DNA from 3 places in the Enterococcus gallinarum genome. Region 2 is predicted to be linked to each of the others. Evidence: riboswitches for the same ligand, from Rfam matches in the RefSeq annotation. Region 2 holds a riboswitch; each other region holds the start of a gene.
The links. A riboswitch is a leader RNA that binds a small molecule or an ion and turns the genes downstream of it on or off. The one in region 2 is predicted to bind magnesium.

Region 1 (11,071 bases), 100 kb from region 2:
CGCTTATTTTTTGGATTCAATGTCACGATCATGATCGTGTTCGCACGATAGTCTGTTTTTCGCTTTGAATCATTTGCGATACCCAAAAGGAGCAGACTTAGGGGTTCTACCTCTTCAATTACTGTTGCTTCTCGCCCTTTAATCGGTGCGTGCATGGTTTGAACCGTTTGTTCTGCACGAAGAACGATGCGCAGCGCATAGACTGTTCCAACGGTCACAAGCAGTGTTAAACTAACCAAAAGCGTCAGCCAAACTTTCTTTCCATTCGTCATGGTCTTCTCCTTTGCTTGAATTTATCGGATAAATTGTTACTTTTACTCGTAAGAATCCTTTCAGTCCATTCATAAGTCATCAATGTGATCCCACTTGCTAAACAGATACTTGCGAGGGTATCGCTTGGGTAATGAACGCCTAAATAAAAGCGGGAAAATATTACTAAAAGAATGAAAGAGCCGCCGAGGATAGCCAACAGACCTTTTTTCTTAAACAAAAATCGAGTGAAAAGCAAACAGGTAGTCACCAGTGTAACAGCTAACAGGGTATGGCCACTGGGAAAGCTGTGTGAATCGCGAACCATCCCAGCTTCTAGGACTGGGCGTGGCCGCTGAATCAGCCATTTCATCACTTGACCGATACCACTCACTACAATCAGATTTCCTATTCCCCAGATTGCCCAAACTCGTTGCTGCTTTTTCCATAAATAGATGCCCAAAAGCAGAAATAAACCAGTTATTGGTAGGATCGTAGCAGTCGAAGCGATGGCCAACATGATTTGGTCTCCTAAAGCAGTGCGCATCTGAGGCAAATTCCAAAAGAGTCGGTCTATCCTTTGAAACCAGTGTGGCTGATGCAAGACTAGGATCGTCAATAAAAAAAACAATGCAATAAAGCTAAGACTGACCGTCATCCGACGAGTTCGATTGAACATTTTAGTAAACTCCTTTAATTTATTGGGAAAGTTTTTTTCGGGGCATACGCCTTCTCCAGCCCAAAAATAATGCCTAAAGAGAGACCAACTGCAATCAGCGAGGTCCCACCTTGACTCAGAAATGGTAGTGGAATACCCGTCAAAGGCAGTAATCCAATCGCCGCCCCGATATTTTCAAAAATTTGAAAAACCAAACCAAAAACAAACGTGATCGATAGATAGACCGAGGCTTTATTATTTGTCCGCAATGCTGCAAAAATGATCTGATAAATCAAATAAAAATAGAGAAAAATTACTAATGAACTGCCTAAAAATCCAAATGATTCTCCGATGACTGTAAAGATCATATCGGATTCACGCACAGGAACGTAGACAGGAATGTGCGTGTCACTTGCCCCGAGGAGACCACCTGAACCAATTGCCCACATACTTTGTACTTGTTGGTAAGCAATCGAGTCTTGATAAGCAAAAGGATCTGCCCAAGCTTTGACTCGATCCAATTGATAGGGTTTAAAATGCAATCGAAACAACATCGTATTCCCCCAATCAGTAAAGACTAATAGCAATAACAGTCCGCCAACCACAGCCAATACCGTAAAAATTGCTGTCAACAGTTTCCAATGGACACCGGAAATAACAAATAGTGCGCCGAGCATTACGATGAAAACCAAACTAGTACCAAAGTCCCGTTGCATATACATCAATAGAAAAGTCGGCAAACTATAAAGCACTATTTTTAGAATGTAGAAACAGTCAGATTTGATTGTTCGCTGAATCTGTCTTTTTTCATATAAGAGTGTGAGATACACCATAAACAATACAAAAGCCAATTTCATAATCTCAGAAGGCTGCAATGTGAAACTGCCGATCCGGATCCAACGTTTTGTATGGGTCAACTCAAACATGACGGGATCATAAAACCAGTACAATAATGTCATCAATCCTAGAGAAAGAACATAAAAGATGCCAGAGAACCGCAATAAAAAAGTCGTCGAAAGTAAACTGCCCGCAAACAATGCGATTGCGGCAATGATGCAAAAAAAGAGTTGCCGCACAACAACCGGTCCCGGATCAATGCCATCCAGCACACTGGCACCATATTGAACCGCAATACTCAATAAAAAAAGTAAGAAAACCGGTAGAATCAGTGCATAATTCACTTCATGTCGTTTGAAGTACTTCATTTGCTTCCCTCCCTCTTTCCAATTTGAGGCAAATACCAAAAGCAAACGAAAGAATAAAGTAACTGGAGCCACCATAACTAATAAATGGTAAAGGAACCCCTGTCATAGGCATTAACCCTAAGATACTTGCGATGTTGATACTTGTTTGCAATAACAACAATGTGGCAGTTCCTAATAGAATCAAGCCTATTTGTGAATCAATAGCTGTTGCCGAACGAATAAACAGGCGCAACACAATTAGAAATAATAATCCAATTACAAAAATCCCTACCAAAAGGCCAAGCTCCTCTACCAATACCGAAAAAATGAAGTCTGTCTCCGCAACGGGTAAGAACCCTTTTTTCGTGATGCTATTGCCTAAACCCAACCCGCTTAATCCGCCATTGAATAATGCATAATAGGAATGAATCATTTGGAAACCTTGACCATATGGGTCAGAAAATGGATCTCCAACAAGTTGGATCCGGTTGTATACATGCATGAAGAATTGTGGTAACCAGCCGTGTTGTCCTAAAAAGAGGACCGCACCTCCTAAAAGAAATAAACTGGAAATCAGTGCAGTAAATAGCAGGAATGTGACTTTGACTGGCACTTGAACAGTCGTGATCATAACAAAAGCCAAAAATAGTAAAATCATTACTCCTGCAACTTTAGGCTGCATTAGAACCAGCCCACAACATAGAAATAAGAGAAAGAGCGGCTTTTTTAATTCATTGAAAGATCGTTTGACCTTAAAATAGTTTGCCAAATAAAGAATCATACCGACATTTGTTATTTCTGAAGGTTGAAACTGAATGCCAAAAATCGAAATCCAGCGCTGAGCACCGTTAACTGATACCCCGAAAAATGGCAGGTAGGCCAACAGTAACATGACAATGCCAAAGGCCAATAGTCCCACCGCTAACTTTTTGCTTAACAAAATTTCGACGCGGGTTTTTTGAATCAAAAGAATCATTCCCCAACTCAACAGCAGAAAAATCAGCTGTCGCTGGAACAACGCGGCCGGTGCACCCCCAGCAGTCATCAACCGGTAAGAACTTGCACTATAAATCATTAAAAGACCGATGATACTCAACAGCAAATAAGCTGTGATAAGTAACCAATCGATCTTTCTCTTTTTACTCATATCGTCCACTCCTTCCCTTGGAGCAGGTGATTTCAGACGTTATTTATTTTATCCATTTACGTTTTGAAACATACTCAAGAAAAGAAAAAAAGCCAAACTTCTCTCAAGACGTTCGACTTCGCAAGCAATCTCATCGTCCGAGTTTTGGCACTATACAACGTAAAGAAGAAGCAAATTAGTAGTATTTATTTCTTCTTAGCTATTTTATGAAGAGCCTTAATCCGACAATTCCTGTTTTACACATTGGCGTCTTTCGACGTTTCTGCGCAATAGCTTATGTTTGTATAGGAGCCTCACCTAACAAGGTTATCCGTTATTTTTATTCATCCTGAATGTTACCTTTTGTTCCTCATGATGACAACTGAATTCCGCAATTTTGTGTTTTTCTTTAATTATTCTTAAACATCTTTAAGCAATTGACTAATTCCCCTGTTTTCTCACAGCTCATTGAATCGCTGCCTTTTTTAGTTAGAGATTTCTCGTTATTTTCAGGACAAAAAAACTGCAACAGCCATTTGCCATCGATCCATCGAGACCCAATCAACTGGCAACTATTTGACTGAAGTTCAGCCATCAGCTGCAATGATCATGGATCAAAAATGAATCAAATTGGTAAACGGCGTTGCAGTCATTCCTTGTACCTATTTAAAGGATCAGTCCGCATTTGATTATTGGCGAATCAAATAATCAAATGCGCCTAACGCTGCTGTTGCTCCTGAACCCATCGAAATAATAATTTGCTTGTAGGCACTGTCTGTACAATCACCGGCAGCAAAAACTCCAGCAAGATCTGTAGTTCCATGTTTGTCGACAATGATTTCATTGCGTTCATTCAAAGCCACTCGATCTTTCAGCCATTCTGTATTCGGCATCAAGCCAATCAAAATAAAGACGCCTTCCACAGCTAAAGTGGCTTCACGATTTGTCTGCCGATCCACATAAGTCAGCTGCTCCACATGATCGGAACCCGCAATTTCCTTGGTAGCAGCATTGGTGATGACCGTCACGTTTTCCAATGTTGCTAGTCGTTTTTGTAAAACAAGGTCTGCTTTTAATTCCGGCAAGAACTCCAATACATAGACATGTTTTGCCATACCTGCCAAATCAATCGCTGCTTCAATACCAGAATTACCGCCACCAATAACTGCCACTTCTTTACCAGCAAACAACGGACCATCGCAGTGAGGGCAATAAGCGACCCCTTTATTTTTAAACTCTTGCTCTCCCGGAACGTTAATGTTCCGCCACCGTGCACCAGTGGCAAGGATCGCTGTCTTTGTTTTCAAAACAGCACCATTCTCTAATTCCACTTCCACGAATTCATTTTTGCGGATATCTTTGGCACGTTGTCCTTTCATGACATCTACATTATACTCATTGACATGTTCTTCCACTTGACGCATTAATTTTGGTCCTTCTGTGTAAGGTGTACCGATCATGTTTTCGATTCCTAATGTTTCCATCACTTGACCACCGAAAGTTTCCACCACCATGCCTGTATTGATCCCTTTACGGGCAGCGTAGACAGCAGCACTTGCACCCGCTGGACCGCCCCCTACGACCAACACGTCAAACAGATCTTTATCTGCAAACGAGTCTTTGCTAGTCGGACCAGCAGCTTGTTCAAGTAATTGTTCGATCGTCTGACGACCGCTAGCGAATTCTTCCCCGTTCAAAAAGACGGTTGGTACGGCCATAATTTTTTTGGCATCTACTTCCGCTTTGAACATACCACCTTCGATCATCGTATGACTGATATTCGGATTCAAGACAGCCATGATATTCAACGCCTGTACGACATCCGGACAATTATGGCACGTCAGACTAACATATGTCTCAAAATGCAAAGGCTGAGAGATTTGTTTGATACGGTCTTGAATCGCTTGTTCGACCTTTGGCGCCCGGCCACTAACTTGCAATAAAGCTAAAATAAATGAAGTAAATTCATGCCCGAGTGGAAGACCTGCAAAAGCAATGCCACTGTCGATACCTGGTTGCATAATTGTAAAGCTGGGTGTCCGATCTGCAGTTACTTCTTCGATCGTAATACGTTCGGACATTTCTGCGATTTCTTCTAAGAAATCACGAACTTTTTGTGAGGCGTCATCAGTACCAAGACTAGCTGCGAAAACAATTTCAGATTCCAGCATTGCCAGATACTGTTTCAGTTGTTCTTTAATTCCATTATCTAAAGCCATGTCAACCTCCTATATTTTTCCAACTAGATCAAGACTTGGTGTTAAGGTGTCTTCTCCTTCTTTCCATTTAGCTGGGCAAACTTCACCTGGATGTGTCCGCACGTATTGGGCAGCACGAATTTTGTCGATCAATCCACTAGCATCGCGTCCAATTCCATCCGCATTGATTTCAACCGTTTGAACAACGCCATCAGGATCGATAATAAAAGTACCTCGTTGCGAAAGGCCACTTTCTTCATCCAGTACATCAAAAATACGAGAGATCGTGTGAGAAGGGTCAGCAACCATAATGTATTCGATCTTGCTGATTGCATCAGAGTGATCATGCCATGCTTTGTGGGTATAGTGAGTATCTGTCGAAACAGAATAAACTTCAGTTCCTAGTTCTTTCAATGCTGCATATTGACCTTGTAGATCTTCTAATTCCGTTGGACATACAAATGAAAAATCTGCTGGGTAAAAGCAAACCACATTCCATTTTCCTTTGAAATCTTCAGATGAAACGTCGATAAATTTTCCGTTGTGATAAGCTTGTGCTTCAAATGACTCAATTTCTTTTCCAATTAATGACATAGCGATTCCTCCAATTAGAATTATTATTTGAGAATAATCTCTCTTAATTATTAGTCTAAAGCCAGTGGAATTGCAATAGTCTCTTTGCATTTTTTTAAACAAAATGAATTTCTCCTCATAAATGAGCGTTTCACTTTCATTTTAAAATGATTTCTGGGAAAATAAATAGATTCACTTTTCTAACAATTATATACCAAAGGTCACTCATTCTCATTTACAAGGATATTTTCTCAATAGCTTTAAGTCACTTTTCACTTTGTCAAGTTCATCAAAGTGAAAAGTTTTTATTTGTCCAAACCGATAAGAAAAACACCTGAAGGACTCCTCTTCTGCCCTAGCAGAACCTCGGATCTTTCAGATGTTTATCAAAAACTATTTCAAGAAATTCCTTAGCGCTTATTTTTCTGATGAGGCAAAAAGAAATCTTGAAAAACCCCACCCAAGATGAAGATCACCCATGAATAGGCCCAGCTTCCTGTTGAAAATGACCAGAGGAAGTAAACTACCACGATCACTGGCCAATAGACCGTATTAAAAAAACGAACTTTTCCTGCGGATTCTCCATAAATGTGTTGCGCTGCCCGTGGTCCCGGTTCATCTTCATTAGAAATAAAGTAAACGCCATCGGCCATTTTGGCAAATCCTGTGCGGATGATACTGACATAGACGATAAAGAATACTCCTAATGCAACTGCCGCAAAAAACAGTCCTAAAGCTAAACCACTGGGAATGTAAAGAATAGCTTCCATCAAGAAAAAGGGCGTCACCGACAGAATACATGCAGAAATTCCTAGCACCAGACCAAATCGAAAACTCTTTTCATAATCTTCCAATTGCTTCCGCGCCTCTTGTTTTACTTCTTGATCAAATGGACGATCGTTTAATTTTCGTTTTGATGCAGAATAGTTCAAGCCGGAGGTAATAATAAAGCCCACGCCCAATGCAACAAACATGAACATGACTAATAGTCCTAAGCCACTATTGATTTCATTGGCAAAAAAGAGAAATATTCCAAGAGAAGCGATACATAACGCAATACCTAAAGAAAGTGAGAAGGCAAAACGGCGAATCTTCCCCCAAAAATCAAAGGCTTCATCGATTGTAATAGCATCTAACCAGGCTTCTTCTGCAGTATCTTCTGACTGCGCTACTTGCAGTTCTTGAAGCAACTCATCAATTGATCCAAATTCACTGATCACAGCCCCGATTGCTTCATGCTCGCTTTTTCCTTGTTCAATCAATTCATGGTAATGGTCTTCCATGATCGCAGCCAAATCCTCTTTGGCTTTCTTTGTTTCTGGCGTGGTGGGTACATTCAAAAACAAACTATCTAAATAATCCCGGATGGTTTTCATTTTGCTCCTCCTTGTAAAAAGCGCTCAACAACAATTTTTGTTTGCTGCCACTCTTGTTTTTTTACTTCTAAAAATTCTCTTCCTGCCTCACTGATTTGATAATAGGTGCGTTTCTTTCCATGAGTCACTTCTCCAGGATACGAGCGGATCAATCCCTGTTTTTCCAAACGTGTGAATGCAGAATACAATGTTGTTTCCTTAATGATATAGAGCGAATCTGTTTTTTCACGTATCTGTTTTGAAATGTCGTATCCATAGGAATCATCTTTGGAAAGAATCGATAAGATGATTGCATCATTGTATCCCCGAATTCCATCGCTGGATATCACTCGATCCCCTCCTTAAAATTACTTTACCTGTCGTAATAATTATAAATCAATTACTACGACAGGTAAAGTAAATCTGTGATTCTTTTTTTAAATCAGTCTTGAGACCGAGAAACACCCGCTAACGGTTGAACATCAATTACCGGTAAAAACACTTCATCAAATTTTATGAAACTCCCACCTTCTGTTAAAACTTTGATCTGCTGTCCTTCTCGAAGCTGCCAACTGTCGCTGCTTTCGAAATAATACAGACCAAAATCTGATGAATAACGTGATTCCGCGTTTTTCTTCGTCTGAAAACATGCATACCCATCCTCATAGACTTTCATGACCGTCCCTTCGACCCATTCCTTTTGAGGCGGGAAAAAAATCATCTTTACGCAGATTATCCAAAGCGCAAGTAAACCCGCACCGAACAAATAGTTTTTGTGCCCCGGTTTGGAGGGCCAATAATAGGAAATGAAAACCAGCAACAAAATAGCTAATCCGCTGCCCATTAAGACTGCCCCCCACTTTGGCGCGAGCCCCACCTCTGTTTGTAATGTAATTTTTTCTGCCAAAGTCAATAGCTCAAAGTCTGCGATCGGGATCAGGTTTACCCGAAGAAATAATCCCCCTATTAACAGTACTAAACCTAAGGCAGCCGCCAGCAAATATTTGTGCATTTCGGAATCCGCTCCTTCCCTTTGAACCTAGCATACCTGAAAAAAACTAAATTTGGTTTAAATTGAATAAATTGTTTTCAATACAAAAACAGTTGCGAACATCCAACATTCGCAACTGTTTCTCATTTAAGCCATCCTTATCCGATAACAAGCCTTTAATCTTTTGCAGCAGCCGGTTCAACATCAGACAACATAATGTCCAATGATTCGATCCCAGATCCTGCTAAATACCAAACTTGCGGATTTAATTCGATCACTTTCCCGTTTTTTCCAGCAGTTGTTTGCTGAACCAATTCATTTTCAGTCAACGTACTCTGGCTTGTATCCCCACCGATTGCTTTTGTACGATCAATAACAAAAATAATATCGGGATTTTTTTCCAGTAAATATTCATAAGAAATATTCTGCCCATGAGTCGATGCTTCTAATGTATCATCGACTGGCGTAAACCCAAATGTATCATAAACAATGCTGTATCTTGATCCCAAACCAAAGGCAGAAAGACTACCTTCATTCATCATGACAACTAATGCTTTTTCCTTGCTGGCTTCTGCAGTTTCAGAAAGATTCGCGATTCTTGTTTGCAGAGCAGTCAACTGTTTCTTGGCTTCCTCTTCTTTTCCGAAGATTTGGGCAATAGTTTGAATGTTGTTATCGATCGATGACCAAGTGTTTTCGTTGTCTACACTTAGAAAAATCGTTGGTGCAATTGCTTCCAGATCTTTTTGAAAGTCTCTTTGGCGGCCAGAGATAATGATCAAATCAGGTTGGATCTGATTGATTTTTTCTAAGTCAGGTTCTTTGATACCACCTGCAGAATCAACCGCAGCATAACTCTTTAAATAGTCAGGCATATTGCTCGTAGCAGCTCCTACAACACGATCTCCTACGCCTAAAGCATCCATTGTATCAAGTGCACTGTTATCGAAAACAACGACTTTTTTTGGTGAAAATGGCACAGTCACTTTCCCATTACTATCTGTCACTTCGATTTCGGCAGGCGCCGCTGCAGCCGTTGAGGCACTTGTTGACTCTCCTTTTTCTTGCGAGCCGCATCCTGCTAACCCCGTGATCATTACCAATACAGCCAAACTAAATACTATTTTTTTCATATACTCCTCCTATGGTCTCTTAATTAAAATAATAACAAAAGCGCTGTCCATCCACTTCGACTATCTTAACTTCTAAGTCATAAAGTTCTTTTAAAACAGGCTCTTGGATCACTTCTGCAACTGTGCCTGTTTTGAACAGACTTCCTTCTTTCATCGCTACGATATGGTCTGCATATCTGGCAGCAAAGTTGATGTCATGCAATACGATCAATACGGTTTTCCCATGATCTTTGACTAATTTCTCCAATAAGTGCATCAACTGATTGGCATGTTTCAAATCCAAATTATTCAGCGGTTCATCCAAAAGGATATACTCGGTATCTTGGGAAAGAATCATCGCCAAATAGACCCGTTGAAGCTGCCCACCAGATAATGCATGGATCGAGCGTTGCCGAAATGATTCTAAAGATAAAAGTGCTAATGATTCTGAAATGATTTGTTCATCTTCTGGCGTTGATCGTCCCCGATTATAGGGAAACCGACCAAAAGACACCAGTTCTTCTACGGTCATATCAACCGTAAAACCGTTACTCTGTTGCAAAAAAGCGAGATTCTTAGCTAATTCTTTCGAACGCCATTGTCGAATCTCCTTTTCTTTGAAATAAACTTCTCCAGTAGTCTGCTCCAACATGCGGCTGATAATCGAAAGCAATGTACTTTTTCCGGCACCATTTGGACCAATAAAGGCAATCAATTGATTGTCCGGCAACTGCAAGGACAAATCAGTCAACACGCGCTTGTCTTGATAACTCTTTTCGATTCCTTTTGTTTCAATCATTGTCCTTTCCTTTCTTTGACTAGTTTTCCTAAAAAGAAGATTCCGCCTAAAAATTGAATCACTGTATTGATCGTTGTGTTCCATTGAAAGACTTGCTCAACAAAAAATTGGCCGCCGACTAGTAATAAAAACCCTAAAAGTGCTGATCCAACAAACAATGTGCCATGTTTATATGTTGGAAATAACTGATAGGCAATCGTTGCCACGACAAATCCTAAAAAGACGGATGGTCCTACTAAAGCAGTAGCAGTCCCCGATAATAAAGACAGCAAGAAAAGACAACTCTTCTGGATCATTGAAACCGATAGGCCTAAACTTTTTGCATTTCGAACACCCAAGACCATAACATTCAATTCTGGAATCAATAGCGATAATCCAATCAGCCCAATTAAAATAATTCCAGCAGCCAGTAATAAATGCTGACTATTGACATTGCTAAAACTTGCAAATAGACGCCCTTGCAACAAATCATATTCATTGGGATCCATGATGACTTGAAGAAATGAACTGATACTAGTGAACATAGTACCGCTGATCATTCCCGCCATCAGTAATAGAAACAATTGATTATTGGCTTTTTTATAAAAGGTCTGAATGATGACACTGCTTAATGTCCCGGTAGCTAAAATCGAAAACAAAAAAACGAAAGGTGTTTCCTGACTCAACATGCGGATTCCTCCTAAGAAGAAAAATAGTATCGTCTGGATCAGCACATATAATTGATCCAATCCTAAGATACCGGGAGTCAGATACCGATTTTGTGTCAGTGTTTGTAAAGTGATCGTGCTAAACGAGACAGCTATTGCTACTAAGCCAAAGGCCACTA
Region 2 (11,071 bases):
GCTTCTACTAATGCCATTATTGGGAGAAGCGCAGCCGAATAGCTCGCCAACAACTGCCCTAATAAGAAAGAGGTTGCGGCATATCCTAGTGAACCGCCTGCTCTCGAAAAACCAAAATTAATCCCATAGCCGGTGTTCACATACTCAAATGCAAGAGCATTGATAAATGACTGCATGGAAACTAGCACGATTGCACCAATGATAAAACTGATAATCGTCAGTGCTGGCAGTAATAACCCTACTAGAAGAGCGATAATCAGGCTCAGTGTCATCCCTTTTAGGACAGCAATCAAGGGAATCCTTTTTCTTTTAATGATCACTTGACTGATGAAAGGCTGAAGCGCGGCTGAAAAAATATTGATAAGTGCTAAGATCCCACCGATTTTTGCTGGATCGATCTTAAAATAAATCAGAAATAATGTGGCAAATCCATAAATTGAACAAAACATCATCCAATAAAGAAATTGCAGACTTGTATAATAGAGACGAATCGTTTTCCCACCCAATTGTTTACGCATACAATCCCCGCCTTCATCCGTTTTAGATAGCAACTTAATATAGCATAATTCAGACAGATTTGCTACAGCAATCAAGTAGGCAATCGCCAGTATTTTATGCCATTCACTGATACTTGATCCCATAAAAAAACTCGCTCATCGAAAGGATGAACGAGTCTTCTATCATTAAATATGGATTGGTAAGCCTAATGCCAACTCAGCAGCATCCATGGTGATCTCACCTAAAGATGGATGTGGGTGGATCGTTAACGCGATATCTTCTGCGTTCATACCTGATTCGATTGCAAGAGCCAATTCTGAAACCATGTCACTTGCACCTAAACCAGCGATTTGCGCACCGATGATCACATTGTCTTCTACTGTTGTTACTAAGCGGATAAATCCTTCTGTTTTACCAAGAGACAATGCACGACCATTTCCAGAGAATGGGAATTTGTAAGCTTTCGCTTCAATTCCAGCATCTTTTGCATCTTTGATCGTCATACCGACAGAAGCTAATTCTGGATCAGTAAAGGCAACCGCTGGCATTGCTTTATAATCAACAGCAACTTTTTTACCAGAAATGGCTTCAGCAGCAATTTTTGCTTCATAACTTGCTTTATGAGCAAGTGCTGCACCAGGTACGATATCTCCGATTGCAAAGATGTTTGATACGTTCGTACGGCCTTGTTTGTCGACTGTGATCAATCCACGTTCGCCAACTTCAACACCGGCTTGCTCTAAGCCCATGTCATCTGTATTCGGACGTCGACCAACTGTAACCATCACATAGTCAGCTGTCACTGATTCTTCTTTGCCATCAACAGCGTATTTAACCGTTACACTATCGCCATTATCAACAGCTTCTTTAGCCATTGCATTAGTAACGATCGTTACACCTTTTTTAGCGAAGTCTTCTTCAACTAATTTAACCATATCTTTTTCATAAGTTGGCAAAATTTGAGGAGAACCTTCAAGAATCGTTACTTCTGCTCCAAGGTTTGCATAAGCAGCACCAAGTTCAGAACCGATGACACCGCCACCGATAACAACGAATTTTTTAGGCACTTCTTTCAATGCCAATCCGCCAGTAGAATCAAGCACACGTCCACCGAATTTGAAACCAGGGATTTCAATTGGGCGAGAACCTGTCGCGATGATTGCATTGTTGAAAGAATAAGTTTGAGCTGAATCAGGATGAATCACACGTAATGTGTGATCATCAACAAAGAAAGCTTCCCCTTCAATTGTTTCAACTTTGTGTTTTTTCAATAGGAAGCCAACACCTGAAGTCAATGTTTTCACAACTTTGTTGTCTTTCCATTCTTGTGTTTTAGCAAAATCAAGTGATACGTTTTCGCTTGTTACACCAAACATTGTCGAATCTAGTGATTCTTGGTAATGATGTCCTGCTGCAATCAATGCTTTTGAAGGGATACAACCAACGTTCAAACAAACACCGCCAATGTATTCTCTTTCAATGATCGCAACTTTTTGTCCCATTTCCGCTGCGCGGATGGCAGCTACATAGCCGCCAGGTCCCGCACCGATTACAACTGTATCTAATTCAACAGCAAAATCTCCAACTACCATTTGTTAATCATCCTTCCATCATTAATAGCTCTGGATCAGCTAATAGACGTTTGATATTATTCATTGCTTGTTGCGCTGTTGCACCATCAACGATTCGGTGGTCAAAGCTCAATGAAAGTTTCATTACGCGGCCGACAACGATTTCGCCCTCAGCATTGACGATTGGTTGTTGCGCGATTGTACCAACACCCAAGATAGCTACTTCAGGGTAGTTGATTACTGGTGTGAACCAGCCACCGCCTACAGAACCAATGTTACTGATAGTGATCGTTCCGTTGCGCATGTCATCTGCAGAAAGTTTACCGTCATGAGCAAGTTTAGCTTTTTCGTTGATTTCATCAGCGATAGCAAACATTCCTTTGCGGTCTGCATCTTTGACATTTGGTACATATAACCCATGATCCGTATCCGTAGCAATACCGATATTGTAGTAGTTTTTGTACACAATTTCTTGTTTTGCATCATCGATTGAAGCATTCAAGATAGGGAATTTTTTGACTGTAGCAGTCAATGCTTTTACAACATATGGCAAGAAAGTAAGTTTTGTGCCATTGGCAGCAGCAACTTCTTTAAATTTCTTACGATTATCCCAAAGATTTGTTACTTCTACTTCATCATGCAATGTTACATGAGGTGCTGTATGTTTGCTGTTGACCATTGCTTTCGCAATTGCTTTACGTGTCGGAGTTAATGCTACACGTTCTTCTAAATCACCCAAGTTAGACTTGAAGGCTTTAGCTGGTGCTGCTGGTTTGCTTTCAGCTGCTGGTGCTTGCGCTTCTTCTTTTGCTGGAGCTGCTGCTTCTGCAGTTGCTGAAGCTCCGCCACCAGATAGGAAGTTCTCAATGTCTTCTTTTGTCACGCGGCCACCTTTGCCAGTTGCAGTTACTTGTGTGATGTCGACATCTTTTTCACGAGCAAATTGACGGACAGAAGGCATTGCTAATACACGTTTGTTTGGATCAGCAGCTTCAACGACACTTGCTGAGCCAGAAGTTTCAACTTTTTCTGGCGCTGCAGTTGGCGCTGCAGAACTAGCAGCTGGTGCACTGTTGTGTCCTGGAGCATCGATTTCTACTAATACGTCACCAACATTGGCAACTGTTCCTTCTGATACAAGGATATTTTTTACAGTGCCTGTGACTGGAGATGGGATTTCTTCAACTGATTTGTCGTTTTGAACTTCCAATAAAGTATCATCTTCATTGATGGTGTCGCCAGCTTTAACGAACCATTTTACGATTTCGCCTTCTGCAATTCCTTCACCGATATCTGGTAATTTGAATTGGAATACGCCTTCGCCTTCTGAAGAACCAGCAGATGCAGCTTCCGTTGTTGGAACAGCAGCTGGTTGTGCAGGAGTTTGGGCTTGCGCTGCCACACCTGCATCTCCTTCATTGTCTTCATGGCCAGGTGCATCGATTTCTACTAATACATCACCAACATTGGCAACTGTTCCTTCTGATACAAGGATATTTTTTACAGTACCTGTGACTGGAGATGGGATTTCTTCAACTGATTTGTCATTTTGAACTTCCAATAAAGTGTCATCTTCATTGATGGTATCGCCGGGTTTAACGAACCATTTTACGATTTCGCCTTCTGCGATCCCTTCACCGATATCCGGTAATTTAAATTGAAATGCCATTTTCTATTCTTCCCTTCTTCAACTATTAAAAGTTCACGATTTCTTTCACTTTGTCTTCGATATCTTTAGCATTTGGCAACCAGATATTTTCTGCTTGACCGAATGGGAAGATTGTATCTGGAGCAGATACACGTCCAATTGGTGCTTCTAATGAAAGAACCGCACGTTCAGAAATTTCAGAAACGACTTGAGCGCCTACGCCTGCTTGTTTTTGAGCTTCTTGAACAACAACCACACGACCTGTTTTTTCAACAGATTTAATGATTGTTTCCACATCAAGAGGAGCAACTGTACGCAAATCGATAATTTCAGCATTGATGTTTTCTTTTGCTAAGTTATCCGCTGCTTTGATTGCTTCACGAACCATTGCACCATAAGTGATGATCGATACGTCTGTTCCTTCACGAGTCACCGCTGCTTTATCCAATGGAACTTCATACGCTTCTTCTGGCACTTCTTCACGGAATGAACGGTAAAGTTTCATATGTTCTAAGAAAACAACAGGATCATTGCTGCGAATAGAAGCAATTAACAATCCTTTTGCATCGTATGGGTTTGATGGAATCACGACACGGATACCTGGTGATTGAGCAATCAATCCTTCCAAGTTATCTGAGTGCAATTCTGGTGTATGCACACCACCACCAAATGGTGAACGAATCGTAATTGGCAAGTTGCGTGTGCCGCCCATACGGTAGCGAGTACGTGCCATTTGTCCAACGATTTCATCAAATGTTTCAAAAACGAATCCGAAGAATTGAATTTCTGGAACTGGACGGAAACCTTCTAGTGCTAAACCAAAAGCTAAACCGCCGATACCAGATTCAGCAAGAGGGGTATCGAAAACACGATCTTCACCGAATTTTTCTTGTAAACCTTCTGTTGCCCGGAAAACCCCGCCGTTTTTACCGACGTCTTCACCAAAGACTAAAATTTCTTTGTCGTTTTCCATTTCAACAGCTAAGGCATCTGTAATTGCTTGAATCATTGTTTTTTGTGCCATGACTATTTCGACTCCTTCGCTTCGTAAGTTGCAATTTGTTCTTTAATGTTTTGAGGTTGTACTTCAAACATATTTTTCAAGAAATCTGAAACTTTTTGTTTAGGTACACGGTCAGCTTCAGCGATTGCAGCTTTGATTTCTTCTTTAGTTTGTTCAATGATTTGTTCTTCTTTTTCTTCAGACCATAGTCCTTTTTCAGTCAAGTACGTACGGAAGCGAACCAATGGGTCTTTTTGTTGCCATTCGCTGTCCATATCTTTTGAACGGTAACGCGTTGGGTCATCCCCTGATAATGTGTGTGGACCATAACGGTAAGTCAATGTTTCAATCAAAACTGGTCCATTGCCATTTGCTGCCCATTCACGAGCTGCTTTTGAGACAGTGTAAACTGCTAATGGATCCATACCATCCACTTGGATTCCTGGGATACCAGCTGCAGCTGCTTTTTGAGCTAATGTTGGCGCAGCACTTTGAACTTCACGAGGTGTTGAAATCGCAAAACCGTTGTTTTGGATGTAGAATACAGCGTTTGCATGGTAAGCGCCAGCAAAGTTGATTGCTTCATAGAAGTCCCCTTGTGAAGAACCGCCATCACCTGTATAAGTGAAGACAACATTTTTCTTGTTGCGCTTTTTCAGACCAAGAGCTACACCAGCAGCTTGCACGTATTGCGCACCGATAATGATTTGTGGTGGTAAAGCTTGCAAGTCTTCTGGATAAAGGTTTCCAGCTACGTGTCCGCGAGACCATAAGAACGCTTCTTTCAATGGAAGGCCGTGTTGGATCAATTGAGGGACATCACGGTAACCAGGTAAAAGCACATCTTCTTTTTCAAATGCAAAATGACTTGCTAATTGACTTGCTTCTTGACCAGCTGTTGGCGCGAAGAAACCTAGACGACCTTGACGGTTTAACGCAGTAGAGCGTTGGTCTAATACACGGGACCATACCATGCGAGTCATCAACTCGACTAATTCGTCGTCACTTAGATCAGGTACTAAATCTGGATTTACGATTTTTCCGTCTTTATCTAATGCTTGATAAGTTGGAAAATCTGCATTGACTTGCTCCAAAATTGCTTGGAAATCAAGTGCTTTTTGTTTTTTTGCCATCTTGACACACTTTCCTCTCTGATATAAAAATTCACTTTCGAATGTAACAGGGATAAAATCTGTATCATCGAAAAATCATTTACTACTATAAATTATCATTTAAACGAGAATAAGACAAGTGAAAAGGTATTTTTTTTTAATAAAACGATTCCCATTAGACCAACTCTTAAGAAACGATTAGTGAAAACAATCACATTTAAGCAATCGCTTTCTTGCTTTGCTCCTTATTAAATTCTTTTTTTCTTTTAAGAATAGTACAGACTTCGCCTTTTAACTAAACAGAAACGTAACACCTCGAGGACTTTCCCTTGTGAATGTTCCGACTTAGTAAAATTAGTTTTTTTTGATAATGAGAAAAAAATAATACAGAAGAGAATAAAAAAGAAACAGATAGCATAAAAGTTAAAATCTTTTATGACTATCCGTTTCTTTTCTCAGATCCACTCTTTTGTATAATGGATATAGATTCTCTTAGCTACTTCTACGCTTACCAGGTAGGCAAGAATAATGCCGACAAACCATGGCCAGTAAGAAGATGGTAGCGCTGCAAAATCAAAGACTGTGTGCAGCGGCGACAAGATAATACCGAAACCCACCAAAATCGCAAGAACGCTTGACAGTAAGACTGCTGGCGATGCGATACTTTGGAAAAATGGCAGTTTACGCGTCCGGACCATATGCACGACTAATGTTTGCGTCACAAGACCGATCATGAACCAGCCGGCTTGGAACAGCGCTTGTTCTTGAATGGTATTTGCTTGGAACACATGCCACATCACGAAGAATGTCAAGATATCAAAAATACTGCTGACTGGTCCAATGCTTACGGTGAATTTCAATAAGCCTCTGACTTGCCACTTGACTGGTTTTTCTAGTTCTTCCACATCCACATTATCCCAAGGAATAGTCAACTGTGCCATATCATAGACTAGATTTTGCACCAGCAATTGAATAGAAAGCATTGGCAAGAAAGGCAAGAATGCACTAGCGACAAGAATCGAAAAAACATTCCCAAAGTTTGAACTCAATGTCATCTTGATGTATTTCATCATGTTTGTGAAAACTTTACGGCCTTCAATGACGCCTTTATCTAACACATTCAAGCTTTTTTCTAATAAAATGATCGAACTTGCGTCTTTGGTAATGTCTGCGGCCGTATCTACAGAAATACCGACATCAGCAGCCCGCAGTGCAGGCGCATCATTGATTCCATCTCCCATAAATCCGACAGTATGACCATCGGCTTGCAGCGACTGAATGATGCGTGACTTTTGCATAGGATTCAACTTAGCAAATAGATTGACCGCTTCTGCTTTTTCAGCCAATTCTTCATCAGAGAGACGATCAACGTCTATCCCTAGAAGATAGTCGTTCACTTCGATCCCCACATCTTTACACACCTTTTGCGCCACGATCGCATTGTCACCAGTCAAAACTTTCACGTTGACACCATGACCATGTAATGAAGCAATAGCTGTTTTTGCGGACTCTTTCGCTGGGTCTAAAAAGCCCATGAATCCGATCATGATCATATCTTGTTCATCTTCAACTGTGTAGACGGCTTCTGCGTGAGCATCTCGCTTGATTGCTACTGTTAGGACACGCATGCCCTGTTTGTTCAAGCGGTGATTTACCTCACGAAGTTTTTCTCTTAATTCATCTGTCAATTCCAGAACTTGTCCGTTGACTTCCACGTATTTGCAGACTTTCTCCATTTCCTCAGCAGCACCTTTTGTGACCATGATCTGGTGCCCATCTGCTTTGACAACCACTGTTAAACGCCGGCGGGAAAAGTCAAAGGGGATTTCATCCACTTTGATGACTTCTTGATAAGGCGCTTGGCGCTCTGTATCTTCGAAGTAGTTCAATACCGCAATATCCATCAAATTTTTCCAACCTGTTTGATAGTAGGAATTCAAATAGGTCATATCCAACACTTGTTGGTCTTCTTTACCAAACGGATTCAGATGCTGCACTAATACGACGCGATCTTCAGTGATCGTGCCGGTTTTATCCGTACATAAAACGTCCATACTGCCCAAGTTTTGAATCGAAGGCAATTCTTTGACGATCACTTTTTCTTTAGCTAACGACATGGCACCTTTTGCCAAATTACTTGTGACGATCATTGGCAACATTTCCGGAGTCAAGCCAACAGCTACAGCGATTGCGAAGAAAAGGGCTTCTCCCCAGTCGCCTTTTGTCAATCCATTGATCAAAAAGACGATGGGAAACAAAACCATTACCATTCGCAGCAACAATTTACTGACTTTCGTCAAACCATCCTCAAAAGTAGTCTTTCCTCGTTTTGACGTTGCATTTTTGGCAATATCACCAAAAAAAGTACTTTGACCGGTTTTTAAAATAATTGCTTTACCTTGTCCACTAAGGACATCCGTTCCCATGAAAACCAAATCTTGCATATCTAATGCGGAAATCGTTTCTTTAGAATCTTTGATCCCAGCATCGACAAATTTTTCCACCGGCATAGATTCTCCGGTCAGAGAAGATTGATTGATAAATAAATCTTTTGTCCAAATCAAAATAGCATCTGCCGGAATCATATCCCCGGTTGCCAATGTCACGATGTCTCCTGGTACGACTTCATCCATCGGAATCTCGATCGTTTCGCCGTCTCGAGTGACAGAACATGTATTTTCAATTAATTCTTTTAAGGCCAAACTTGCTTTTTGCGAACGATATTCTTGCACGAATGTGATCGTAACACTTGCTAAGATCATGATTCCCATCACGACCACTGCTTCATAATCACCTGTGAAAAAAGAAATGACCATCAGCAAAGCCAAAACTAATACAAAAGGATCTTTGAAAGCACTTAAAAACATCAGCCAAGCAGGTGTTGGTTTTTGTGCATCTACTTGGTTTGGTCCATATTCTTCCAGACGTTCTGCTGCATCCTCTTTTGATAGTCCATTAAACGAAGTCCGCATTTCCATCAGCAACTCTCTTTCCGAAAGTTGTGCAAGTAATTTTAATTCTTGATCTTTAGATAATTTTTTTAACATCTTCTTTTCCTCCTATAACTAGGAGTTGCATTTGCTACCCCTAGCATTCTTTTTATTGTTCCTCTGGGGACTGGGGTATTCCATGTTCATCTTCCTCTCTGTTTATCAAGCAAGAAACTCTGGATCATGCAGAAGTGTTGGTCAAAAATAAAGGCAGTCAGCAATTGTCTTGCAGCACCTCATAAAGGTCTGTATGTATCAGCTAAAATAAAGGCATCAGTGACCATTAACACAAAAAACGCATGCTCCCAATAAGCATGCGTAAAAAACTCATGATCATTGTAGAGCTTTAGCACTATAGGGCGTAGATAACTTGACGTTATCAGCTGCTTTGGGTTTAACCTTCACGATTAGACCTGTCCTACCAACTAAGCATCTCTCGATACTTTTGCGGCAGCAGCTTGTGTCCATATAGGAGCCTCACCTAACAATTATTTATTTCTATCCTCACTATAGTCTATCTAATTATATAGGTCAACCATTATGTGAAAATACTTTTGTTATTTTTCAATTCCATTTTCAGTTTTTGGATCATTGGATCGAAGGATCTGCCATTCCGGACAGACGGTAATATTGAGCCAATACTTCTTTGATTCGCTGACTTGCTTTACCATCACCATAAGGATTTTCAGCATGCGCCATTGCGGTATATGCAGCGTGATCCTGCAACAACTGCTTCGTTGCTTGATACACATCCTCTTCCCCTGTACCGACCAATTTCAACGTTCCTGCCGCAATGCCTTCTGGACGTTCAGTTGTGTCCCGCAACACCAATACAGGAACACCGAGAGAAGGGGCTTCTTCCTGGACACCGCCGGAATCAGTTAGAATCAATGTGCTTTGGTTGGCAAAATTGTGAAAATCGATGACATCTAAAGGTTCAATCAATGTAACATTCTCTAAAGCACCCAGAGTTTCTTGAGCAATTTCTCGAACTTTGGGATTTTTATGCATCGGAAAAACGACTGAGACTTCTGGAAACTCGCCTGCGATTCGAGCCAATGCCTGAAAAACATTCTTCATCGGCTGACCTAAATTCTCTCTGCGGTGCATCGTCAACAAAATCTTTCGCTGTTTTTTGTCTGTTAGTGTAGGATGCTGATAGTCTTGAGAAACAGTGTAGCGCATGGCATCAATCGCGGTATTGCCAGTGACAAAGATGGCTTCTGGATCATGATTTTCCGCAAGTAGATTTTCTTTACTTTGAAGCGTTGGAGCAAAGTAAAGATCCGCTAGCACATCGATGAGTTGCCGGTTGGCTTCTTCCGGATAGGGTGATCGTTTATTCCACGTCCGCAAACCAGCTTCAACATGACCGATCGGAATCTGAGCGTAAAAAGCTGCGGTTGCTGCGGCATATGCCGTTGTTGTGTCACCATGAACAAGCACAATTGACGGTTTTTCTTGGTGGAGAATCGGTTCTAATTCCAGCAAGACTTTTGTAGTGATGCCGGTCAATGTCTGTCCCAATGTCATGATATCCAAGTCGTAATCAGGTTCGATCTCAAAAACCTCTAATACTTGATCTAACATCTCGCGATGTTGGGCTGTCACCACGACAATTGATTGAAATCGAGGATCAGCCTCTAATTCTTTTACCAAAGGCGCCATCTTGATGGCTTCCGGTCTTGTCCCAAAAACGGACATTACTTTGATAGTCAAACACTCACCTGCTTCTTTCTGCATGTTTACTTTATTGTTATTGCTCTTACTCACTTAGTCAACTGAATATCCGCTTTTAGCTCAGAATATTTTTTTAGTTTTTTTTCATCATTTCTTCTATTATAACGAAAGATTAAGAAAAACCAAATAGTCGATAGAGATGATTCCACAAAAAGCAGAAGGTCAGCGCTGAAAATAAAAAAACCAAAAGACTTGTTGCCCTCAGCAGCAAGTGATAAGAATGTTTTCCTATCGCTTGCTGCAAGACCAAGAAATCTTTTGGATCGAACTTTTATTCATGCCACTGTCAATTCTACAGCCGAAGCAACTTAAATTGTATCGCCATTGAAAATCGAGTTTTTCACGATCACATAATCAACTTTTCGAATCGATTCGAGGTCTTTGCCACCGGCATAGGAGATCGATGATTGTAGATCTTGCTGCATCTCAACCAAAGTATCTTTCAAAGAACCTTTGTAAGGGATCCAGATTTTTTTCCCTTCGACGTTTTTCTTTTCCCCTTTTTGGAA
Region 3 (11,071 bases), 1.3 Mb from region 2:
AATCTTGCCAAAGCTTCTGGTCAGTATAAGGGGGATTTAGCATGAAAAATGTGTTAGGAAGAGAAATTCCGGATGAATTATTAACTAAAGGACAAGAAGTTTTTCAAGGACAATACTATCGAGATGGTTATGTCTATACCAAAAGTGCACCTACTGTTTCGGCTCATGTAAAACCATCCGGAGATAAGATTGTAGCAGATATTCGAGAGGCTATTATTAAAAGTGGTTTGAAGGATGGTATGACGATTTCTTTCCATCATCATTTTAGGGATGGAGATTATATTGTAAATATGGTAATGAAGGAAATTCATCACTTAGGCATCAAAGATTTGTTTGTGTGCGCATCAAGTTTAGGAAAAGCGCATAATTATTTAGTTCCATGCATGGAAGATGGTACTGTGACTGGTCTTTCTACAAGTGGCATTCGCGATGAAATTGGCGAAGCAGTTTCAGCAGGCAAATTAAAGAACTTAGCATACATCAGAACACATGGAGGACGAGCTCGGGCAATCGAAGATGGTACCATAAAGATTGACGTGGCATTTTTAGGAGCCCCGACAAGTGATGCTTACGGAAACGCAAGTGGAAAGGGCGGAAAGTCCGATTGTGGAGTTTTATCATATGTTGATGGCGATGCTAAGTATGCAGATAAAGTGGTAATTATTACCGATACGTTAGTTGAAACACCTAACTTCCCTGCTAGTATTCAGGGAGTAGACGTAGATTCTGTGGTAATTGTTGATACAATAGGTGATCCTTCAAAAATTGTCTCAGGTGCACTGAGATTAACTAAGGATACCCGTGAGCTAAACATGGCAGAAACAGTTGCAAAATGTATGTATCATTCAGGTTATTTTAAAGATGGCTTTACTTTCCAAACGGGGGCAGGAGGCCCATCTTTAGCAACGACTATTTTTTTGAAGAAGTATATGGATCAAGAAAAAATCAAGTGTAAATGGGCAATGGGTGGAATCACCGAACCAATTGTGAATCTTTTCAAAGAAGGTTATATCAATAAAGTCATTAATGATCAGGCATTTGATCTTGCTGCGGTAGCATCAGTGCATACTGATCCCAATCATTTTGAAATATCAGCTTCACAATATGCGAACCCGTTTAATAAGGGTGCTTTTGTAAACCAACTGGATTTTGTAATTCTGGGAGCTTTGGAAGTTGATATCGATTTTAATGTCAATGTTGTTCAGGGAACGACTGGAATTTTACAAGGTGCTCCTGGTGGTCATACAGATACTTCCGCAGGAGCTAAAGTATCAATTATTGTTGCGCCTTTGATCAGAAGCCGGTTGGCAACCGTAAGAACAGAAGTTACATCAGTTACTACGCCAGGTGAAAGCATTGATGTGGTGGTAACGGATTATGGTGTTGCTGTAAATCCTAAACGACAGGATTTAATAGATGCTTTTAAGAAAACGGATATTCCTTTGAAAACAATTGAAGAACTTCGTGATTTAGCTTATCAATATGCTGGAGAACCGGAAAAAATAGAATTTGAAGACAAGGTTGTCGCAATGATTGAATATCGTGATGGGACAATTATTGATGTCGTTCGAAAACCAAAAAACTTGAATTAGAAAATATTTTGGAGGCAAGGACAGAAGTTTTTAACTCTGAGAACCAAGAGAAGGTACGTTCATCTTCGAATCACTGCCTTCTTCGTGGTTCAACGCAATAAGAAGAAATTCACGAAAATGGTATGAAACACGAAAGGTTCCTATCAATATTGAATGATTCCTGATTGGTGCATTTCAAATTTTTGTGAAGTTCAGCATATTCTCGAAGGAGTAACTTCTGTTCCCGCCGTTTATACGCTCTAGGAATGGATATATTGCTGTCTTATTAAAGAAGGAGGCTTGAAATGATTCTTACAATTTTAGCATATTTGATGATTATTGTTTTTATGGTAGCGATACTAAAAAAATGGTTGTCACCTTTTACTTCATTAGTGTTAGTTCCATTAGTTTTTACACTTGTTGCTATATTAGCAGGGGTTTCCAATGAAGGCAACATTGGCGAGTTTTTTTTAGAAGGGATTGCAACAACTTCTAATACAGGAATTATGCTACTTTTTGCTATTCTGTATTTTTCTATTATGCTGGATGCAGGTTTATTTGATCCTGTGACAGCAAAAATGATTCATTTTGCTAAAGGTGATCCGATGAAGGTTCTGGTTGCAACTGCAGTCGTTGCGGCAGCAGTATCATTAAATGGAGATGGAACAACAACAACCTTGATTTGCTGTTCAGCCTTTATTCCCATATACAAAAAATTAAATATGAAGCTAATGAATTTAGCAGTATTAGTTATTCTGCAGAATACTATTATGAATTTATTACCATGGGGCGGTCCAACTGCTCGTGCAATGGCTGTTTTGGAAGTTGATGCCAGTATCCTTTCATATCTCGCACCTGGGATGGTATTATCAATTATTTACGTGATTGTTTGGGTGGCTCCAAGGATGGGAAGACAGGAACGCAAACGATTAGGAATCACTCAGATTAGTGATGATGAGATCAATCAAATGATAGCGATTACAGATCCGGATATATTGGCGATTCGTCGTCCAAAGAAATTTATTGCAAATAGTATTTTAACAATAGCTCTAATTGCTTGGCTTGTAGCAGGATCATTTATTGAAAAAATTTATGTATCTCCGTTGCTATTATTTTTAGTTGGGACTTGTTTAGCATTAATCCTTAACTACCCAAAATTAAAAGATCAATCGGCCCGCATCGGTGCTAATGGTGGAGATGCTGTGCAAACTGTAATCTTGGTTTTCGCTGCAGGAGTGTTCATGGGCTTATTCCAAGGATCAGGAATGGCTGACGCTCTAGCTCAAAGTTTTGTGACAATTATTCCTAAACAACTGGCTGAATACTGGGGTATAGTAATTGCTGTAATTTCTGCTCCAGGAACTTTTTTCATTTCAAATGACGGGTTTTATTTTGGGGTCATGCCTGTGTTAGCAGAAGCAGGTAGAGCTTACGGATTTACCAATATGCAAATGGCTATCGCTTCTCTGATGGGCCAAGCATTTCACTTACTGAGTCCATTAGTTGCATTTATTTACTTATTGGTTCGACTGACTGGAGTAGATATGGGGCAATGGCAAAAAGAGGCAGGTAAATACGCTTTAGGTGTTTTTCTCATTTTTATTATCTCATCAATACTTTTAGGCTATTTGCCATTAAGAATTAGCTAAATATATAACAATTCAACTCCTAGTGATTTGTGAAAAGTTTCTAGGAGTTGAAAAGGAGGAGTGTGATGAATGGATACGATCACTGCAGTAGCAAATATGGCCATTGAAGCTTTATTGTATGAAGTTGCGCTATCACCTAAACCAGGATTGGTGGATCGTTATGATAATGGTGCTCACACGGATATGGATTTTTTCTTGTTTATAAAAAGTATCCAAACGTTGGCGCCTTTTTTTGAGATGTATATCAGTACGGGTTATAAACATACAGGAAGTTTATCAGAATTATTTCAGAAAATTAGAAAAATAGGACAACATGCAGAAGGAGAGATGCTTCATTCAACGAATAACGTTAATACACACAAAGGAGCTAATTTTTCTTTTGCAGTTATTCTTGGATCTGTTGGTTATTACATACAAAAAGAGAGAGGAAGTAGCTTTTCTCTACCTTTATCTGAATCTGAAACTAGCCAAATTTTCTGCATCGTGAAAGAGATGTGTCATGGTTTGGTATCAAATGATTTTTCTATTGTTGATGAGAAAAAAATGAGCTATGGTGAAAAAATATACAAAAAATATAACCTAACTGGAATTCGAGGAGAGGCAGAAGCTGGATATCCGACTATACAGACGGAAGTTTTGCCAATAGTTCGAAGTTTAGATGGAGAAAACAAAGAAGAGCTGTTATTGAATACTTTACTTATCCTAATGAGCGTAACTGAAGATAGTAATCTGATACATCGTGGTGGGGTGAATGCTTGGAAAAAGGTGCAAAATGATAGCAAAGCTATATTGGCTCAAAATTATAACTTGAAAGAGCTGATTATAGTTTTAAAAGAATACAATAAGGAGTTAATTGCAAATCATTTGAGTCCCGGAGGATCTGCAGATCTACTTGCTGTAACCATCTTTTTCCTTCTTCTTGAGAAAAAAATAGATTGAGGGGGAAAAATGAAATATTTAAAGCAAATTAGTATATTATTTGGAGTGAGTATTCTTGGTGATATATTGCATGTATTTTTACCAATTAGAATACCAAGTAGCATGTTGGGATTAGGAATACTTGTTTTGCTACTTATGACAAAAACTATCGCGGTTGAAGAGATTGAGGCGACTGCAAATTTCTTTTTATCTTTTATGCCGGTCTTATTTGTTCCTGCTACTTTTGAACTAATTGAAAAATGGTCACTCTTCAAAAGTCTTTTTTTTCAATTATTAATAATTATAGTGATAACAACGTTCGTGAGCATGTTGCTCTCAGGGAAAGTTACGGATTATCTTATCGATCGGAGAAAACTCAATGATTGATTCTATTCCTTATTTTGGCGCTTTTCTATGTTTCATTTGTTTTTTTGCCGGACAAAAAATTCAAAATAAAACTAAATCCGTACTTGCTAATCCCATTTTACTTTCCGTTCTATTTCTCTATTTTATTTCTTTTTTTATGAAAACAGAGTTCAAAAATTTTGATAAAGATGTCGAGATTTTGAATTATTTACTTACCCCAGCAACCATATGTCTGGGAGTGCCGCTTTATAAAAATTTTGAAAGAGTAAAAAAAGAATTGTTTCCTGTCTTGTTTGGAATTACATCAGGAGTGCTTATTAATTTGTTCTTGACTACTCTACTGTCTAGAATGCTATATTTAAGTAATGCTGAATATATAACTTTTCTTCCGAAATCAGTCACTTTAGGTGTAGGAAAAAATATAGCGGATGATCTAGGAGGAATTGTTGGAATTACCTCACCTATTATTATTTTGACAGGAATTTTTGGTAATATCATCGCAGACAAGGTTATTCGAATAATTAAAATTAGACATCAATTGGCAATAGGTGTACTAATAGGAACATCAACACATGCTATAGGGACCACGAAAGCATTTGAAATAGGAGATCTTGAAGGGGCTGCAAGTAGTTTTTCCTTAGTTGTAGCGGCTATTTTTACGGTTATATTAATGCCTCTATTTTCTAGTTTCCATTTGTAAAAAATTTGTTCATTGAATAAGAAAGTAGGAACTTAAATGGTAGTAAAGATAATAGAAACGTTGATTGTAGGACTAATTGGAGGAATAATTGCTAGGCGTATAAAAATGCCCGCTCCATTTATGACTGGGAGTATGCTTGCAGTTGCGTTTTTTTCAATGTTCACAGATCAAATGTATATGGCGAATAACTTGAAGATCTTTGCCCAGATAATTAGTGGTGCCTATATAGGACAGCAAGTATCAAAGAAAGATTTACTAAATTTCCCTAAATTGGGTAAATCGATTTTGTTATTGATGGCTTTTTTCACTTTCAATTTGTTTACTATGGGATTCCTATTTCACTCATTTTTCTCGTTAGATTTGATTACGGCTTTACTTTGCTGTATGCCTGGAGGAATAATGGATGTATCTTTGATCAGTATTGATATGGGAGCTGAAGCTGAGGTAGTCGCTACAATGCAATTAGCAAGGTTAGTTGGGATGCTCCTCATCCTACCATATTGGATAAGTTTTCTTTTAGAGCGTCTAGAAAAGAAAAATGGAATCAGTATTGAAACGACCGAAAATAAAACAAAAATGAAGAGAGAGTTGACAATTGGGATCAATAATCCCTTTATCAATGATGCCACTATTTTAATAGTTGCAGGATTGGGAGGGATTTTGGGTCTATATTTCCAAATTCCTGTTGGGGCATTAATGTTTTCACTACTTTTCTCATGTGGTCTAAAAATTTTAAAAAACACTGCTCAATTAAATAATAATATCCGCTATATTGCTCAAATTTTTGCAGGAGCAATCATTGGTAGTACCTTTAACAGAGACAGTTTAAGCCAACTTGGTCGCCTTCTTATACCTGCGGTATTGCTCCTATTAAGTTATTTAATAATTAATGTACTATTTGGGTACATTGTTTACAAACGAGGAATTCTAGATTTGAAGTCAGCGTTATTTGCGTCATCACCAGCTGGAGCAACAGATATCTCGTTGATTGCTGGAGAATTGGGTGGTGAAATGCCAAAAATTGCAGCTATTCAAATTTGCCGAACTTTATATACGATAATGGTTTTACCAAATTTGATTCGATGGTTAACTTGAAATAGAGAATGGGTTGACTATAGAGATAAATTTAAAATAGCATAGCAGTTTATATGAGTGAAGCAACTAGTAAAGTATGTTTTTCTTGAATGAGGATTTGCTATAAGATCAAAGTTTGTGGTATGAGAAATTTTTGAGATCATAGGAGATCTGGATTCAAAACAACTTGAAGGATCGGGAAGGGCCGTTGGGAAAACTTTGCTAGCTATTTTCTGCTTTTCTTTTGGAGATGCCAATGCATTGCTTTTGATTCTGTCCATTATACATAGTTGGCAAACAAAAAAAGGGTTGTTCGACATTTAGTGTTGCTAGAGAAAGAAACAACTGAAAACTTAGTCATAACCAGTTGGGCATAGTGCTTAACTGTTTTTTGTTATTTCTCTTTTAAATAACACGAATAATTCTAAAATGTATTTCCGAGCAGCGTAAAGCTAGAAAGAAAATAAAATTTTTTCAAATAATTTTTTTAATGTGAAATTAATAAATTTCCTTTTCGGATGACTGCAGGGAAGAACGATAGTTTGATAGTTTATCGACAAATGTCTGTTTCAATCATTAACAAAGATTATTTTAAAATGATCTTCATACGAGTGGTTTCACAGTGTTTTAAGATCGATTAAACCCAATATAAAAACAGCTTTGTTTTACACAAAATCTACTGAATTCTTGATTTTTATTCGTATAACGTACTTATACTTTTCTAATCGTATTAAAAAATCATGAGGCAAAACGGCAAAATAAAAATTGACAAGAAAAAACGAATTTGTTAGTGTGTACCTGAAAATAAAATATGATTTGTTAGGTGAGGCTCCTATGCAAACATAGGCTACTGCCCAAAAATGTCGAGAGACGCCAATGGGTAGAACAGGAACTGTCGAATACAAGGCTTTTCTTAAGGTAGCTAAGATGTTTGTCTTTACGTTGTATAGTGCCAAAACTCAACGATTAGATCAATGTCTTTTTTGTCTTGTTTTTGACGAATTTAGAGCGACTTTTCGCGGAGTTTTTGCGGAAAAGTCGCTTTTTTTTTGTGCCTAATGATTCGATTTTATTTTTAAAACGAGGAAAGGAGCAGGAGTATGTATTTTTGGGAATGATGGGTCTGAGTGTGCTGGCAGGAGGCCTTATTGGTGTTGAAAGACAGTGGAGAAAAAAGCTAGCAGGTGTACGGACGATGGTTCTAGTCTCGCTGGGAGCAACGATTTTTGTTTCATTATCCTCGATGGTTGCGTCTGATACGAGTCCTACTCGAATTGCTGCACAAGTAGTGAGCGGTATTGGCTTTTTAGCTGGCGGGATTATTTTGCGGGATGGTTTTAGTGTAAAAGGATTAAATACTGCAGCAACATTATGGTGTACAGCAGCTGTTGGCACAGTGATTGGCGCTGGTTATATCCAAGAAGGATTTTTTGCAGCGCTAATGATCATGCTGGTGAATAGTGTGATTCGTTTTCTTTCTCAAAGATTTGATCAATTTGCTGAAGGGTATCGAACAGAATCTCTGGAGAAGAACACAAATTCATTTTTGATCATTACCGGAAAAAGGTCTTCCGAGGTGGCTTTGCGGACAGAGGTCATCAATCAATTGGATCGGTATGTTCTTTCATTTTGCCATTTTGTTTGCCAAGACCTGGCAGAGAATCGGATTCAGCTGCAAGTAGAGATCGAGCCTGCTGCAAATGCTGATTTAGCAGTGAAAGAAATTGTTACTCAATTGTCGAAAAATAATCATGTACTAGAAGTTTTTCATTTAGCAGAGGAGGGAGAAACATGGTAAAACAGTGCTTACGTTAATCAGATGGGATAGTTGTGACTATAAAGAAACATTAGTTTTGCGAAACCAAGTGTTAAAGGTTAGTGCGGGACAACCGTTATTAAGAGAGTCTCCAGCAGAGGAGAAACAAGCTATTCATTTGGTGGCAAGGCAAAATAAGCGGATTGTCGGCACCCTTCTTTTGCACCCTTGTTCGTCTAAGTGTATGCAAATAAAACAAGTGGCCATTCATCCAGATTATCAAGGGCAAGGGTTAGGGAAGAAATTACTAGTGTATGCGGAGCAAATTGCCAGAAATTTAAATTACTCGACCTTATTTTTAACAGGAAGAAAGCAAGCTTGGGGCTTTTATCGGAGATTAGGATATAGCGAAACAGAAGCCTATCAAGCAGATGCTTTGATCTTGAAGGTTTTCAAAAAAGACTTGTCAGTTGACCGATATTTTTTCAACCGGAAGGAGATGAAAACAAATGGACGATAGTCATTCGATACCAAAGGGTTTGGCAGAAGAGGAACAAAGAGATAGTCAGATACTATTGTCTATTTGTTTTTAGCGCCTTCTTCTTCAAACCCTCGCAAAAAAACAACAATGCTAGGAAACAATTTTCTTGATCATTCGAAGAGAGTTGTGGCGAACTATTTGGAGAGAAGGTAGAAAAAGTGGAAACAAAAAAACGACCTATTCAAAGCATTAATTACGGATTAATGGCAAAAAAAACGATCGAAACGATCTATGAAACCTTTCAGACTTCTAAAAGAGGACTGACTGAAGGACAAGCAATCGCGGCTAGGAACAAGTATGGATCAAATCAAATTTCCTATGGAAAGAAGACCCCATTCATTATGGAAGTCTTAAAAGCGTATATCACTCCCTTTACATTAGTGCTGATTGGGTTAGGGATTACCTCTTTTATCACTGAAGTCGTTATTGCGGCACCAGAGGAACGGGATTATTTTGGCAGTGGGATAATCTTTGTCATGATTTTGATTAGCGGCACCATGACGTTGATTCAATCTGTGCAATCAAATAAGGCTGCCGAAAAACTAAAGTCATTGGTTAAGGTTACTGCGACAGTGAAGCGTAAAAGCGTCTACGCAGAAGTACCGATGGAAGAAATCGTCTGTGGAGATATTGTGAAATTGTCTGCGGGAGACATGATTCCAGCGGATATCCGCTTGACTGCAACGAAAGACTTGTTTATTTCTCAATCTGCTTTAACGGGAGAAAGTTATCCGGTTGAAAAAAATGCCGAAGCAGTTGTTACAAGCCGTGATTCTGAAACAAGCTATGAAAATTTAGCCTTTATGGGAAGCAATGTCATCAGTGGTACAGCGGAAGGGGTTGTGATCGCTACTGGCAACCATACTCTTTTCGGTGATGTGGCAAAGTCATTGTCCACTAAGCCTATTCGAACCAGCTTTGAGTTAGGGATTCGCAAAACCTCGTTCTTATTCATCAAGTTCATGGCATTAATGGCACCGACGGTCATTGTCATTAATGGTTTCACGAAAGGCGATTGGATGGAAGCATTCCTGTTTGGCTTGTCAGTAGCTGTTGGGCTGACGCCAGAAATGTTGCCGATGATCGTAACAACGAATTTGGTCAAAGGCGCAACTGGAATGGCGAAAAAAGGCACTGTGATCAAGAACTTAAATGCGATCCAAAACTTTGGTGCGATCGATATCCTCTGTACGGATAAAACTGGCACGCTAACGCAAGACAAGATTATTTTAGAGTACCATTTGGATTTGACTGGAGAAGAAGATGAGCGAGTATTGCGGCATGCCTATCTTAACAGCTATTACCAAACCGGATTGAAGAACTTATTAGATGTTGCGATCATTGATGCGGCTAAAAAAGAATTAGGAGTCCCTGATCTCCCATATAAAAAGATCGACGAGATTCCCTTTGATTTTGAACGGAGACGAATGAGTGTGGTCGTAGAAGATCCGTCTGGAAAAACACAAATGATCACCAAAGGCGCAATCGAGGAAATGCTCAGCATCTCAAGTTATGTAGATTTCAAAGGAAAGGTGACTGCATTAACTGAGGAGATAAAACAAGAAGTTCTAAAAAAAGTCAATGAACTAAATGAAGATGGGCTACGTGTGATCGGGGTAGCTCAAAAAACGAATCCAAGCGTGGTAGGTGAATTTTCTGTAGCAGATGAATCTGAGATGGTTCTCATTGGGTATCTAGCGTTTTTGGATCCGCCAAAAGAAACCACGAAACAAGCACTGGAAACGTTAAAGAAACACGGAGTTGGCGTGAAAGTGTTAACTGGCGACAATGCGTTAGTAACGCAGTCTGTATGTCAGCAAGTTGGATTAGGGGCAGAAAAGCTGATCAGTGGAGAAGACATTCTAAATGTATCGGATAAAAAACTTAGTCAACTTGTTGAAAAATACAATGTTTTCGTCAAATTGAACCCGCAGCAAAAGCAGCGAATTACCGGGATTTTGAGAGAAAATGGGCACACAGTAGGATTTTTAGGAGATGGGATCAATGATGCGCCAGCAATGAAGGCAGCAGATGTCGGAATCTCAGTAGATACGGCAGTAGATATTGCCAAAGAATCGGCCGATGTTATTTTGTTAGAAAAAGATTTAATGATTTTAGAACGTGGGATCATTTCAGGACGAGAAACCTTTGGGAATATCATGAAATATATCAAGGCGACCGCAAGTTCTAATTTCGGCAATATGTTTTCGGTTCTCGTTGCTAGCACGTTTCTGCCATTTTTGCCAATGTTGCCGTTACAGATTCTTTTCCTCAACCTTATTTACGATATTTCCTGTGTATCGATTCCTTGGGACCACATGGATAAAGAATACTTGGATAAACCAAAGCGCTGGGATGCATCGAGTATCGGTAAATTTATGATTTGGTTAGGTCCAACAAGTTCAGTGTTTGATATTACTACCTATTTATTGATGTACTTCATTATTTGTCCAGCGGTAGTTGGTGGCGATTTCCATACGTTGACGCCAGAACAAC

Region 1: another riboswitch for magnesium. It lies ahead of HED61_RS10280 (FtsW/RodA/SpoVE family cell cycle protein); the one in region 2 lies ahead of mgtA (magnesium-translocating P-type ATPase).
Region 3: another riboswitch for magnesium. It lies ahead of HED61_RS15740 (MgtC/SapB family protein); the one in region 2 lies ahead of mgtA (magnesium-translocating P-type ATPase).

The regions. Positions count from the first base shown of each region.
Region 1 is NZ_CP050816.1:2,062,094-2,073,164, reverse strand. Features, by position in the region: gene HED61_RS10295 (LCP family glycopolymer transferase) at 1-272, opposite strand, end outside; gene HED61_RS10290 (phosphatase PAP2 family protein) at 269-928, opposite strand; gene HED61_RS10285 (FtsW/RodA/SpoVE family cell cycle protein) at 943-2,112, opposite strand; gene HED61_RS10280 (FtsW/RodA/SpoVE family cell cycle protein) at 2,090-3,238, opposite strand; M-box (ykoK) riboswitch at 3,361-3,550, opposite strand; gene ahpF (alkyl hydroperoxide reductase subunit F) at 3,907-5,436, opposite strand; gene ahpC (alkyl hydroperoxide reductase subunit C) at 5,446-6,009, opposite strand; gene HED61_RS10265 (permease prefix domain 1-containing protein) at 6,399-7,364, opposite strand; gene HED61_RS10260 (PadR family transcriptional regulator) at 7,361-7,693, opposite strand; gene HED61_RS10255 (hypothetical protein) at 7,786-8,355, opposite strand; gene HED61_RS10250 (siderophore ABC transporter substrate-binding protein) at 8,511-9,467, opposite strand; gene HED61_RS10245 (iron ABC transporter ATP-binding protein) at 9,487-10,245, opposite strand; gene HED61_RS10240 (iron chelate uptake ABC transporter family permease subunit) at 10,242-11,071, opposite strand, start outside.
Region 2 is NZ_CP050816.1:1,961,647-1,972,717, reverse strand. Features, by position in the region: gene HED61_RS09835 (MFS transporter) at 1-518, opposite strand, end outside; gene lpdA (dihydrolipoyl dehydrogenase) at 684-2,090, opposite strand; gene HED61_RS09825 (dihydrolipoyllysine-residue acetyltransferase) at 2,098-3,738, opposite strand; gene HED61_RS09820 (alpha-ketoacid dehydrogenase subunit beta) at 3,764-4,741, opposite strand; gene pdhA (pyruvate dehydrogenase (acetyl-transferring) E1 component subunit alpha) at 4,744-5,853, opposite strand; gene mgtA (magnesium-translocating P-type ATPase) at 6,288-8,879, opposite strand; M-box (ykoK) riboswitch at 9,148-9,318, opposite strand; gene wecB (non-hydrolyzing UDP-N-acetylglucosamine 2-epimerase) at 9,411-10,541, opposite strand; gene guaC (GMP reductase) at 10,871-11,071, opposite strand, start outside.
Region 3 is NZ_CP050816.1:3,265,018-3,276,088, reverse strand. Features, by position in the region: gene HED61_RS15775 (aldolase/citrate lyase family protein) at 1-45, shown strand, start outside; gene citF (citrate lyase subunit alpha) at 42-1,592, shown strand; gene HED61_RS15765 (CitMHS family transporter) at 1,877-3,220, shown strand; gene citG (triphosphoribosyl-dephospho-CoA synthase CitG) at 3,290-4,159, shown strand; gene HED61_RS15755 (CidA/LrgA family protein) at 4,169-4,525, shown strand; gene HED61_RS15750 (LrgB family protein) at 4,518-5,204, shown strand; gene HED61_RS15745 (AbrB family transcriptional regulator) at 5,241-6,299, shown strand; M-box (ykoK) riboswitch at 7,087-7,256, shown strand; gene HED61_RS15740 (MgtC/SapB family protein) at 7,393-8,076, shown strand; gene HED61_RS15735 (GNAT family N-acetyltransferase) at 8,081-8,554, shown strand; gene mgtA (magnesium-translocating P-type ATPase) at 8,779-11,071, shown strand, end outside.